2 linked regions of the Solwaraspora sp. WMMA2065 genome follow. The protein of the gene in region 1 interacts with the protein of each later gene in a pairwise test. Links are inferred from orthologs where the notes say so. Each region holds a gene or a part of one and is shown on either strand. Other genes may lie near its edges.

Evidence for each region.
Region 2: the proteins of rsfS (region 1) and O7610_RS23645 interact in binary tests that used the Escherichia coli proteins (3 or more experiments, as listed by UniProt). The link is inferred for Solwaraspora sp. WMMA2065 from one-to-one orthologs.

Annotation. Positions count from the first base shown.
Region 1 is NZ_CP128361.1:2,892,458-2,898,292, reverse strand. What follows is about bases 999-3,772. They hold rsfS (ribosome silencing factor), read left to right. Parts: upstream 999-2,073; coding sequence 2,074-2,472; downstream 2,473-3,772. Other genes in these bases: O7610_RS13070 (DegV family protein), read left to right, coding at 3,204-3,772; O7610_RS13075 (histidine phosphatase family protein), read left to right, coding at 2,469-3,098; nadD (nicotinate-nucleotide adenylyltransferase), read left to right, coding at 1,352-1,963; pepN (aminopeptidase N), read left to right, coding at 999-1,250. In the rest of the region: more of pepN, read left to right, coding at 1-998; more of O7610_RS13070, read left to right, coding at 3,773-4,079; O7610_RS13065 (ComEA family DNA-binding protein), read left to right, coding at 4,298-5,071; O7610_RS13060 (ComEC/Rec2 family competence protein), read left to right, coding at 5,068-5,835. UniProt on the Escherichia coli protein: Functions as a ribosomal silencing factor. Interacts with ribosomal protein uL14 (rplN), blocking formation of intersubunit bridge B8.
Region 2 is NZ_CP128361.1:5,192,013-5,198,069, reverse strand. What follows is about bases 1,538-4,533. They hold O7610_RS23645 (ATP-binding protein), read left to right. Parts: upstream 1,538-2,475; coding sequence 2,476-3,591; downstream 3,592-4,533. Other genes in these bases: O7610_RS23640 (DUF5682 family protein), read left to right, coding at 3,603-4,533; O7610_RS23650 (vWA domain-containing protein), read left to right, coding at 1,538-2,400. Also shown: O7610_RS23655 (hypothetical protein), read left to right, coding at 1-1,048; more of O7610_RS23650, read left to right, coding at 1,045-1,537; more of O7610_RS23640, read left to right, coding at 4,534-6,057.

The sequences.
Region 1 (5,835 bases):
TGCGGCAGGCGCAGGTGAACACGATCCGGGCCGAGACGATCGTCGACGAGACCGGCCGCTACCGGGAGGTCGCCCTGGTGCAGACCGCGCCGCAGCCCTATCCGGTGCTGCGTCCGCACCGGATCGGACTGGGGTTGTTCGATGCCGAGGCGACCGGGGACCGGCGGAGATCGGTGCGGCGGCGCCGGCTGGCGGTGGACCTGGCCCCGGACGTCGACGGCGGACGTACCCTGGTGCCGGCGTTGGTCGGTGAGCCGGCGGCCGACCTACTGCTGGTCAACGACGGTGACCTCACGTACGCCAAGGTGCGGCTCGACCCGGCCTCGTCGGCCGCGCTGCCGGCGATGCTGCCCGGAATGACCGATCCGTTGGCCCGTGCTGTGTCGTGGACGGCGACCCTGGACGCGGTACGTGACGCCCAGCAGCCGGTGGCCGACCTGGCGGCGCTGATCGAGCTGGCCCTGCCGGCCGAGACCGTGGTGGTCGTCGTCGAGGACGTGCTGCGGCTGAGCCGGTCGGTGATCGACCGGTACGCGCACCCGGTGGACCGTCCGGTGCTGCGGTCCCGGCTCGGCACCGCCTGCACCCGGCTGCTGGCCGCAGCCGGGTCCGGCACATCGGTCCAGTTGGCCGCGGCCCGGGGGGCGATCACCGCCAGCGGGGACGTCGACTGGTTGCGGGGGTGGTTGGCGGGGTGGGCGGTGCCCGCCGGGCTGACGGTCGACGCCGACCTGCGTTGGTTGCTGCTCTACCGGCTGGCGGCGTGCGGCGGCGTCGGCACGACCGAGATCGCCGACGAGGCCGGCCGGGACCGCAGCGCGGCCGGTGAGCAGTGGGCCGCGAAGTGCCGTGCGGCGGTGCCGGACCCGGCCGGCAAGGAGCGTGCCTGGCAGGCGATCGTGACCGACACCAGCCTGTCCAACCGTCTCGTCGAGGCGTACGCCGAAGGGTTCTGGCAGCCGGAACAGACCGAGCTGACGGCGCCGTACGTGGACCGGTACTTCGCCGATCTGCCGGCGGCGACCCGGCGCCGCGCGGCGTGGCTCGCCGACCGGGTGGCGGAGACGGCCTTCCCGCAGTTCGCGGTGAGCGAGCGGACCCGGGCGGCGGCAACCGCGATGCTCGCCCGCGACGATCTGACCGCCGGGCTACGTCGGGTGGTCACCGACGCCACCGATGAACTGGACCGGGCGTTGGCCGCTCGACGTCGGTACGCGTCCAGAGCCGGTGCCGGTGCCGGACCGGCGTAGGCGGTGATCGCCGGAGGCGCAAAGCGGGAGCAGGCCCCCGAAAGTGTTGCCTACGCCACGCGACAGCCCGGCTGGGTAGATCATCGGCATACGATTCGTCGATGGACGATGGCATCCGTCGGGTCGGCATTATGGGCGGCACCTTCGATCCGATCCACCAGGGTCACCTGGTCGCGGCGAGCGAGGTGGCCGAGCGCTTCGCGCTCGACGAGGTGGTCTTCGTGCCGACCGGGGATCCGTGGGAGAAGGCTGGGCTGACGGTCACCCCGGCTGAGGACCGGTACCTGATGACCGTGATCGCGACCGCGTCGAACCCGACGTTCCAGGTGAGTCGGGCGGACATCGACCGGCTTGGCCCGACCTACACCGTCGACACGCTGCGCGACCTGCACTCGGTGTACGGGCCGAAGACGCAGCTGTTCTTCATCACCGGCGCGGATGCCCTGGAGAAGATCCTGTCCTGGAAGGACACGGACGCGATGTTCGAGTTGGCCCACTTCATCGGGGTGACCCGGCCGGGGTTCGAGTTGTCCGACGCGCACCTGCCGGCCGACACGGTGTCCCTGGTCGAGGTGCCGGCGATGGCGATCTCGTCAACCGAGTGCCGGGCGCGGGTGGCTGCCGGCAAGCCGCTGTGGTACCTCGTGCCGGACGGGGTGGTGCAGTACATCGCCAAACGTCGGCTGTACGAGACGGAATCTTCGGGTGAATGACCCCCTGCTGTCACAATATAGGTAATATATCCGTATTTTCTGGCTGGGCGAGTGTGAGAGGCTAGAGCAGCGAAGCTGTCTAGCTGAAGGAGTGTTGTCGAGGTGATCCGATGAGCGCCTCAGAGCGCGCGCGGGAGATGGCCCTGACGGCCGCCCAGGCCGCCGCCGACAAGAAGGCGCAGGACATCGTCGTCATCGACGTGGCCGACCGAATGGCGATCACCGACGCCTTCGTGCTCGCCTCCGCGCCCAACGAGCGCCAGGTGCTGGCGGTCGTCGACGCCATCGAGGAGAGCCTGGTCCGGCTGCCGGAGAAGGCCAAGCCGATCCGGCGTGAAGGCGACCGTGCCGGCCGGTGGGTGCTGCTCGACTTCAACGACATCGTGGTGCACGTCCAGCACACCGAGGAGCGCGAGTTCTACGCCCTCGACCGGCTCTGGAAGGACTGTCCGGTCATCCCGTTCGTCGACCGTGACCTGGTCGAGGCCGAAGCCGGGGCCACCGAGTGACCCGGTTGATCGTCTGGCGGCACGGCAACACCGACTGGAACGCCGCCGACCGGGTGCAGGGCCAGACCGACACCGCCCTCAACGACCTCGGCCGGGCCCAGGCCACCGCCGCCGCGCCGCTGATCGCGGCGCTACGACCGGACGCGATCGTCGCCAGCGATCTCCAGCGGGCAGCCGACACCGCGGCGGCCCTGGCGGCACTCACCGGCCTTCCGGTCCGTTCCGACCCCCGGCTGCGGGAGCGGCAGTACGGGCTCTGGCAAGGGCTCACCATGCCGACCATCGCGGAACGGTTCCCCGCCGAGCACGCCCGCTGGCGGGCCGGCGATCCGTCGCCCGGCTGCGCTGTGGAGAGCCTCGACGACCTTGGCAAACGGGTCGGGGAGGCGTTGCAGGACGCGGCTGACGCGATGCCAGGCGGGACTGTGGTGATCGCCACCCACGGCGGGGCGGCCCGGCAGGGCTGTGGCCATCTGCTCGGCTGGGGGGTGCCGGTGCTGCGTACCGTCGCGCCGCTGCAGAACTGCCACTGGACCGAGCTACGGTACGACGAGTCGCGGGGCTGGCAACTGCGGGCACACAACGTCGGGGTGAGCAGCACCCGGGACATTCCCGCCCCGGTCTGACCCGGCAGCCGGTCCGACCTGATCGCCGGCTTGATCCGGCAGCCGGTCCGACCCCACAGGTCGCCTGGTCCGGCACGATTGCCGATGATCAGCTAGCGTGCCGGCATGTCCGTCGCGGTCGTGACCGACTCCACCGCCTACCTGCCGGCCGATCTGGCGCAGCGGCACCACCTCACGGTGGTGCCGCTGACCGTGCTGGTCGACGGCATCGAACGTCGGGAAGGCCTCGATCTGACCCCGACCGAGGTGGCCCACGCGTTGACCACGCGGCGCTCGACGGTCAGCACCTCGCGACCCGCGCCCGAGCAGTTCGCCGAGACGTACCGGCGACTGCTGCGCACCGGTAGCTCCGGGGTCGTGTCGGTGCACCTGTCGGCCGGGCTGTCCGGCACGGTCGCGGCCGCCGAACTGGCTGCCCGGCAGACCGGCCCGGACCGGGTCGCGGTGGTGGACAGCGGCTCGACCGGCATGGGGCTGGGCTTCCCGGCGCTCGCCGCGGCGACGGTGGCGGCTACCGGGGGTGACCTGGCCGAGGTCAGCGCCGCCGCGACCGCTGCAGCGGCCCGCACCCGAACGTTTTTCTACGTCGACACGTTGGAGCATCTGCGGCGCGGTGGTCGGATCACGGCGGCATCCGCGCTGCTCGGTACGGCGCTGGCGGTCAAGCCGATCCTGCACGTGCCGGACGGGCACATCGTGCTGCGCGACAAGGTACGTACCGCCGCCCGTGCCCTGGCCAAGCTGGTCGACCTCGCCTGTCTCGCGGCCGGCGACGCCTCGCGGGTCGACGTCGCCGTGCACCACCTCGACGATCCGGACCGGGCCGCCGCCCTGTGTGCCGAACTGACCTCCCGGCTGGGCGACCGGCTCCAGGACGTTCACGTGACGCAGATCGGGGCGGTGGTGACCGCACACGCCGGCCCCGGTCTGCTCTCGGTCGTGGTGCACCGGCGGGCGGGCTCCCTGACCGCCGGCCCATAGCAAGATCCGGGTCTGGTACGGGGCACTGTCCACAACACGCCGGTCGTCCACAGCCCTGCCCGCAGTCCGGTCCACCGTCCTGGCCGGCGGCCTAGCTTCTGCACGTGATCGACGACGACACCGTCCAGCGTCGGCTGGCCCGGCTGACCCGCGCCGACGGCGGCCTACTGACCCGCGCCGACGGCGGCCTACTGACCCGCGCCGACGGCGACCTACGGGTGCTGGTAGACCCCGTCCGTTCGTCCGTCCGCGACCTCGATGACCCGGCCGGATCGGGCGACCCGATCGATGGCGATGACCCGGCCTTCTCTGGGGCGACCGCCCGGCTGCCCGCCTTCGACCCTGGCCGGCGGGGGGTGCGGGCGCTCGCCGCCGTGGCTGTCGTGGTGGTAGCCGGCGCCGCGCTGCTCGCCTGGCGGGCACGACCCCAGGTCGAGCCGGTGCCGTCCGCCGACGGCGCCTCGGCCCAGGGCGCCCCGGTGTCGGCCGTCGCCGCCGGCCCGAGTCCTGAGGGCCGCCCCGCTGCGGCAGGACCTGGGACGACCGGCACCGGCGGGCCGACACAGCTGATCGTCGCGGTGACCGGCCGGGTCCACCGGCCAGGCCTGGTGACCCTGCCGGCAGGTGCCCGGGTGGCCGATGCCCTGGAAGCAGCCGGTGGCGCACTGCCCGACACCGACATCGCCTGGCTCAATCTGGCCCGCCCGGTCCAGGACGGCGAGCTCGTCGTGGTCGGGGTCACACCTCCGCCGGGAGCCGAGACTGGACCTGCCCCGCTCGCCGGCCAGCCGGGCGAGACCGGCAAGGTCGACCTGAACGCCGCCAGCCAGCAGCAGTTGGAGACGCTGCCGGGAGTCGGCCCGGTGCTCGCCCAGCGGATCATCGACCATCGCGAGCGGGTGGGTGGGTTCGCGTCCGTCAACGACCTGCGCAAGGTCAGCGGCATCGGCGACGCGCGGTTCGACCAACTGCGTGAGCTGGTGACAGTGTGAAGGCGTCCGGCGGTGACCGGGTCGGGCCGCCTGATCTGCGGCTGGCCGGGTTCGCGGTGGCCTGCTGGCTGGCAGCCTTCGCCGTGGTGTACGGCACGGCCGTACTGGCGGTGGCACTGGTCAGCGGTGGCGTGACGCTGGTCGGTCTGCTCGGCGTCTACCTGACCAGAGGTACGGGCACCGGCCGCAGCCGCGCTGCCAGGCCGCCCGGCGGTTACGCCGACCTGCCCCGGCTGACCAGGTGGATCCACGCGTACGGCTGGCTGGCCATGGCGGTGGTGCTCGGCGTCGTCTGCGGTGCCGCCGCTGCCGGCGCGCGGGTGGCGGCGCGGGACGCCGGGCCGCTCGCGGCGCTGGTCGACGACCGTGCGGCGGTCGCCGCGGAGCTGGTGATCCGGGACGATCCTCGACGGGTCAGGTCGGCGGTGGCCGGACCGCCGCTGTGGCTGGTACCGGTCCGGCTGGCCAGCCTGTCCGGCTCGCCGGCCGTCGGGTCCGACCACGGCGTCGCCGGCCGGCTGGTCGGTCCGGTGCGGTTGCTCGTCCTCGGCACCAGCAACGCCTGGGACGGGCTGCTGCCCGGGCAGCGGGTGCGGGTCGCCGGCCGGTTGGCGCCACCGCGCGGTGGTGATCTGACCGCAGCAGTGCTGTCCACCGGGGAAGATCCGACGCCGGTCGGGTCCTCGAGCTGGGCGCAGCGGGCGGCCGGTGTCCTGCGGTCGGGCCTGCAGCGCGCCTGCGAGCCGTTGCCAGACCAGCCCGGT
Region 2 (6,057 bases), 2.3 Mb from region 1 along the record:
GCTGGCGGCCCGTTCCTGGCTGGCCGAGCTGGCGCTGGCCGGCTGGCGCAACGTCGACCACGATCTGGTGTCGGCCAGCCAGCAGGCGCTGACCGCGCTGCTCGCCGACCCGGCCCGACGCCGGATCGCGGTGCTGCTCGACGGGCTCGCCGACGAGCTGCGCTACTCCAGCCCGGTGGCCACCATGGAGCGGATCCCGGCCCGTCGCTGGGCCGACCTGTGGACCCGCGCGATGCTGTTGACCAGCCCGCAGGGCGGGCCGGTGACCCCGGAGACGGTCTCCGGCCGGCTGCTGATCGTCGGTGCCGACGTGCAGGAGCACGCGACCGCCGTACAGCTGCAGGTGCACGCGGTGCTGGAAGCCGGCGGCGGGGGTGGCGACGCCGACCGGTCCCGGCTGGTCCGGGTCAGCGTGTCCGCCGCGAAGGTCGACACGATCGTCGGTCCGGTGGTGTGGCAGCTGCTCGCGGAGCATCCGGTGCTGCTGGCCGCCCTGGCCGGCCGGCTCAGCCTCGACGTCACCGACCTGCCGCTGCTGCCCGGCGGCGACCTGCTCTGGCGCGACGACCAGGCCCGCCCCGGCGAGCCGACCGACCCGTTCGCCGTCGCCCGGGTGCAGCTCGGCGAGGCGGTCGCCCCGGCCGTACCGCCGCTGGACCGGCACCCGGTCGCCATCGCCGAGCCGGTGCTGCTGGAGGGCTACACGGTGGTCACCGACGACGCCGGGCTCGGCTTCGAGGTCGACGGCACCCGGGTCGCTGTCGACGTCGACCGGCTGCCCGGCTGCGGGCCGATCACCGCCGAGCTGCTGGCCAAGTCGTCGGCCTGCATCGGGCTGCTGCGCTGGGACGGTGACGCGGCGGCCGGCCCCGGCTGGTCGGTGCAGCCGATCGGCATGCAGACGACGGTGAAGCGCAAGCAGGTCGACCTGCACACCGGCGACTGGGCGCAGGGGCCGACCGACGCCAAGATCGCCAAGGCGGTGGCCCGCTCCGGCGACAGTATCGCGATGCTCCGGGAGCGGGCGGGACGGTTGCTGCGGAAATGACCGATTCGATGATCAACTATCACGAGAACCGGCGCCAGGTGCTCTACTGGCGGCTGCTGGCCCGGCTGTTCGACGGGCAGGAGCAGGCCGCGCTGGAACGCACCAGCATGGCGGTGGTCGACGAGCTGGGGCTGCCGGCCGCGCTGCTCGACCCGTCGGTCTCCATCGACACCGTCGTGCAGCGTTTCCCCGAGCTGGCCGACGAGCTGCCCGGCCTGCTCGTGCCGCAGGCTGAGGACGAGAGCATCGGCGAGCAGCCGGCTGCGTGCGGCTCGGAGGACGACCAGGCCGCCGGCGAGTCGTCGGTGCAGGTCGGGGCCGACGAGGTACGCCGCGCCGCGCTGGCGTCGAAGCTGCTACTCAACGTCTTCGCCACCGGCAGCGGTGACGTGTCGGCCGGTCAGCTGGCCGGCTGGCAGGCCGACGCCGGCTGGTACCAGCAGGCCTGCGGGGCCACACCGGGGCGCCGCGACGGGGTGCTCGGCACCATCGAAGCCGACCTGGTACGGCGGATGCGGCTGCGCGAAGTGCTGGCCGATCCGGCGCTGGCCAGCCAGCTCACCCCGAGCATGTCGCTGATCGAGCAGCTGCTACGGGACAAGTCGAACCTGTCCGGGGTGGCGCTGGCCAACGCCAAGGCGCTGATCCGGCGGTTCGTCGACGAGGTCGCCGAGGTGCTCAAGACCCAGGTGCAGCAGACCAGCGTCGGCACCATCGACCGGTCGGTCCCGCCGAAGCGGGTGTTCCGCAACCTCGACCTGAACCGCACCATCTGGAAGAACCTGCCGAACTGGAGTCCGGCCGACGAGCGGCTCTACGTCGACCGGCTCTACTACAAGCAGACCGCGAAGCGGACCACCCCGGCCCGCATGATCGTCGTCGTCGACCAGTCCGGCTCGATGGTCGACGCGATGGTCAACTGCACCATCCTGGCCTCGATCTTCGCCGGACTGCCCAAGGTCGACGTGCACCTGGTCGCGTACGACACCCGGGCGCTGGACCTGACGCCGTGGGTGCACGACCCGTTCGAGGTGCTGCTGCGCACCCAGCTGGGCGGCGGCACCAACGGCATGGCCGCGTTGGAGCTGGCCCGGCCGAAGATCGCCGACCCGCGCAACACCGTGCTGGTGTGGATCTCCGACTTCTACGAGTGGAAGTCGCAGGAGGTCTTCGACGGGCTGCAGGCGGTGCACCGCAGCGGAGCCAGGCTGATCCCGGTCGGCTCGGTCTCCAGCGGCGGCCAGCAGAGCGTCAACCCGTGGTTCCGGAAGCGGCTCAAGGACCAGGGCACCCCGGTGCTGTCCGGGCACGTCCGCAAGCTCGTCGTCGAGCTCAAGAACTTCCTCACCTGACCTGACTCTTCGCCCGCTCACCCTTTCGACTCGCCGTACCGATCCCCCGAGCCTCAATCTAGGAGAAACCGCACCATGACCGCAGAGATGCTGCGCGCCCCCGCCGAAATCAAGTACGCCGAGGAGCTCGACTGGCTCGAATCGATCGACGACAGCCCGAAGCCGTACTCGTGGCGGCTGAGCCCCAAGATGGTGCGTCTGTTCATCCTCGGCTCGGAACGCGCCGACGGCCTCGACCGCGAGGTCCCGCAGAAGTGGTTCGGTGACCGCAGCTTCGTCGAACGCAGCATCGTCACCCTCGCCTCCGACCGGGGGCTGCTGCTGATCGGCGACCCGGGCACGGGCAAGAGCTGGCTGGCCGAACTGCTCGCGGCCGCGATCTGCCGCAACTCGACCCTGGTGGTGCAGGGCACCGCCGGCACCACCGAGGACCACATCAAGTACTCGTGGAACGTGTCGATGGTCATCGCCAAGGGCCAGTCCCGGCAGTCGATGATCCCGTCGCCGATCATGACCGCGATGGAGCAGGGCGTCATCGGCCGGTTCGAGGAGCTGACCCGCTCCACCAGCGACGTGCAGGACGCACTGATCTCGATCCTGTCCGAGAAGTACGTCTCCATCCCGGAGCTGGACTCGGACAACATCGTCTTCGCCCAGCCCGGGTTCTCCATCATCGCCACCGCGAACAGCCGCGACCGGGGCGTCAACGACCTGTCGTCGGCGCTCAAGCGGCGGTTCAACTTCGTCCGGATCCCGGTGATCACCAACCGGCGCAGCGAAGCGGAGATCGTCCGGTTCCGCACCACCGAGCTGCTGCGTCGCCACCAGATCGAGCTGGAGGTGCCACCCACCCTGCTGGACGTGCTGTTGCAGAGCTTCGCCGACCTGCGCAAGGCCGCCGCTTCGGCGACCAGCGACGACGAGAAGCTGGAGTCTGCGCTGTCCACCGCCGAGCAGATCGGTGTGCTGGAGGACGCGATCCTGCACAGTCAGTTCTTCGGTGACCGGACGCTGCGCGCCGAGACCCTGGCCAGCTCGATGGTCGGTTCGCTGGCCCGGCGCAGCCCGGAGGACCTGGCGATCCTGAACAAGTTCTGGCACGGGGTGATCGAGCCGCGCAGCAAGGCCGACGGTGGCGAGTGGCCGGCCTTCCTCGAAGGCGGCCGGCAGAGCATCGCGACCCTGTCATGAGCGAGCCCGTCATGAGCGAGCCCGTCACGGGTGCGCCGATCACGGGTGCGCCGATCACGGGTGCGCCGATCACGGGTGCGCCGTCGGACAGCCGGTTCGGGGCACTGCGGGAGCAGTTGGCGGACGCCGCGACGGCGTTCGCCGACTCGCCCGACGCGCTGACCGACATCCTCGCCGGCCTGGTCGACGACGTCGACCACGCGCTCGGCGAGGAGCTGGAGATCTTTCCGGTCTGCCATCACTCCCCGTCGTCGGCGCTGGCGATGGTCCGCCGGCTGCGCGACAAACAGCCCAAGGTGATCTATGTGGAGCTGTGCGAGGACCTGCAGCCGCTGCTGATCGAGCTGCGCAACTGCGAGCTGCCGGTGGCGTTGCAGGCCTTCGCCAGCGACCTGGACGGCTTCCCCGCCGGGGCCGGTCCGTTGAGCGTGATCGCGCCGATCACCGAGGCGTCCGCCGAGTACCAGGCGATCGCGTACGCGCTGGAGACGCCGGGGGTGGAGCTGCTGCTGGTGGACCGCTCCACCGACCACGTCTTCCAGTGGCAGTCCGACGACCGGACGGACCCGGCCGCCGCTGCGGACGGCGACGACGAACCGGCGCAGCAGAGCGGGCAGGGCCAGCAGCAGGGCCAGGCAACCGGCGAGGACGACGAGAAGGCGCTGCACGGCGACGCCGTCGGTGTCGGCATCGGCGACCTGCGCCCCGGGTTCGCCGAGTTGGAGGCGTACCTGCTGCACCACGGCAAGGTGCGGCACTGGTCGGAATGGTGGGACCAGTACGTCGAGCAGCCGCTGATCGGCGCCGACCACGACACGTACCGGCAGGTCATGGTCATGATCGGCAGCCTGTTCCGGCGGCTGCGGCCGAGCGACGCGGCGCGACTCGACCGCGACGAGGACCGGGAACGCTACATGTGGACCCGGATACGCGACCACCTTGCCGCCTACGGTGCCGACCCGGCCGACTGCCTGTACGTCTGCGGCGCGTTCCACGCCGCCAGCCGGGTCGAGCAGTTCGGCGTCCGGTCGACCGCGCCGTTCGAGATCACCGCGCCGACCGGCACCAAGTGGCGGTACGGGCTGATCCCGTCCAGCCACTCGGCGATCGAGGCACAGTTCGGGCTGGCCGGCGGCACGGTGTCGATCGCCGCCAGCACCTGGCAGAAGGCGCTGACCGGCAGCAGGGTCACCCCGTACCGGCTGGCCGGGCAGCAGGGCGGGCGCAAGAGTTCGGCCCGTAAGCCGAAGAAGGCGGCGCGGCCAGCGACCGGCAACGGCGGCGGTACGGCGGGGGCCGCGGTCCCTGGTGACGACCGGCTCAGCGGCTTCCTGGCCGCCCCGAGCCGGCCCGGCGAGCTCGACGAGGCCGAGTTGCGCGGCTGGTCGGTCGACATCGTCCGGCTGGCCCGGCGCAACGGCTACCTGGCCAGCACCGCCGACGCGATCGCCATCTTCGAGACGGCGGTGCTGCTGGCCGGGATGCGCAACCGGCGCCGGCCCACCCCGTACGACTTCGCCGACGCCGCGGTCACCTGCATCGAGAAGGACGTGGTGCCGGGCCGGCGCGACGTCCGCCGGCTCTGCGAGATCATGTTCGGCGGTGACCGGATCGGTCGGGTCGGCTACGACGCGATGCCGCCGCTGGCCCGGGACGTCTACGACCGGCTGGCACCCATCGGGTTGGACCCGAAGCGGCGTACCGTCCAGCGGGCACTGCTGGACCTGCACGGGCAGCCGGAGCTGCGACCCTGCTCCGATCTGCTGTGGATGCTGCGACGGCTGCTGCCACCGGAGGTGGTCCGGCCGATCATGGGCGAGCGGCGGCTCGGCGAAAAGTCGGTCCAGGAGAGCTGGGACGTCGCGATCGGTCGCCACCAGCGGTCGATCATCGAGCTCGGCTACGAGGGCGTGACCATCGAGCAGGTGCTCGAACAGCGGCTGCGCCGCGCGGCCTGGGATCCGCAGGCCACGGCGGCACACGCCCTCGCGGCGGTCGAGGACTCACTGCTGTTCCTGAGCAACCGGCGGCTCACCGACGAGCTCGGTGCCCGGGCCGTGCAGTTACTCGCCGCCGAACGCACCGCCGACGGGGCACCGGAGGTGTTGCAGCGGATCCGGCAGCTGCTGGCGTACTACCGCACCAGCGGTGAGCCGGAGCTGCCGGCCTGGTGCCAGGACTTCGTCAGCACCGGGTACGCCCATTACTGCACCCTGCTGCCGACCGCGTTCGTCGACGACGAGACCGGGCTGCGGCAGGTGGCGGCAATGCTGGGCTTCCTGATGACCATGGAGAGCGTCGCCATGGCGTTGGGCTGCGACCGGACCCAGCTGGAGCTGGCGGTACGCCAGTCGCATCCGGAAGTACCGGCGAAGATCGCGTTGCACTGGGCGGCGCAGTCCCAGCTCGGCCAGCTGCCACTGGCCGAGCTGCGCGAGCGGTGCGCCGATCTGCTGGCCAGCCCGC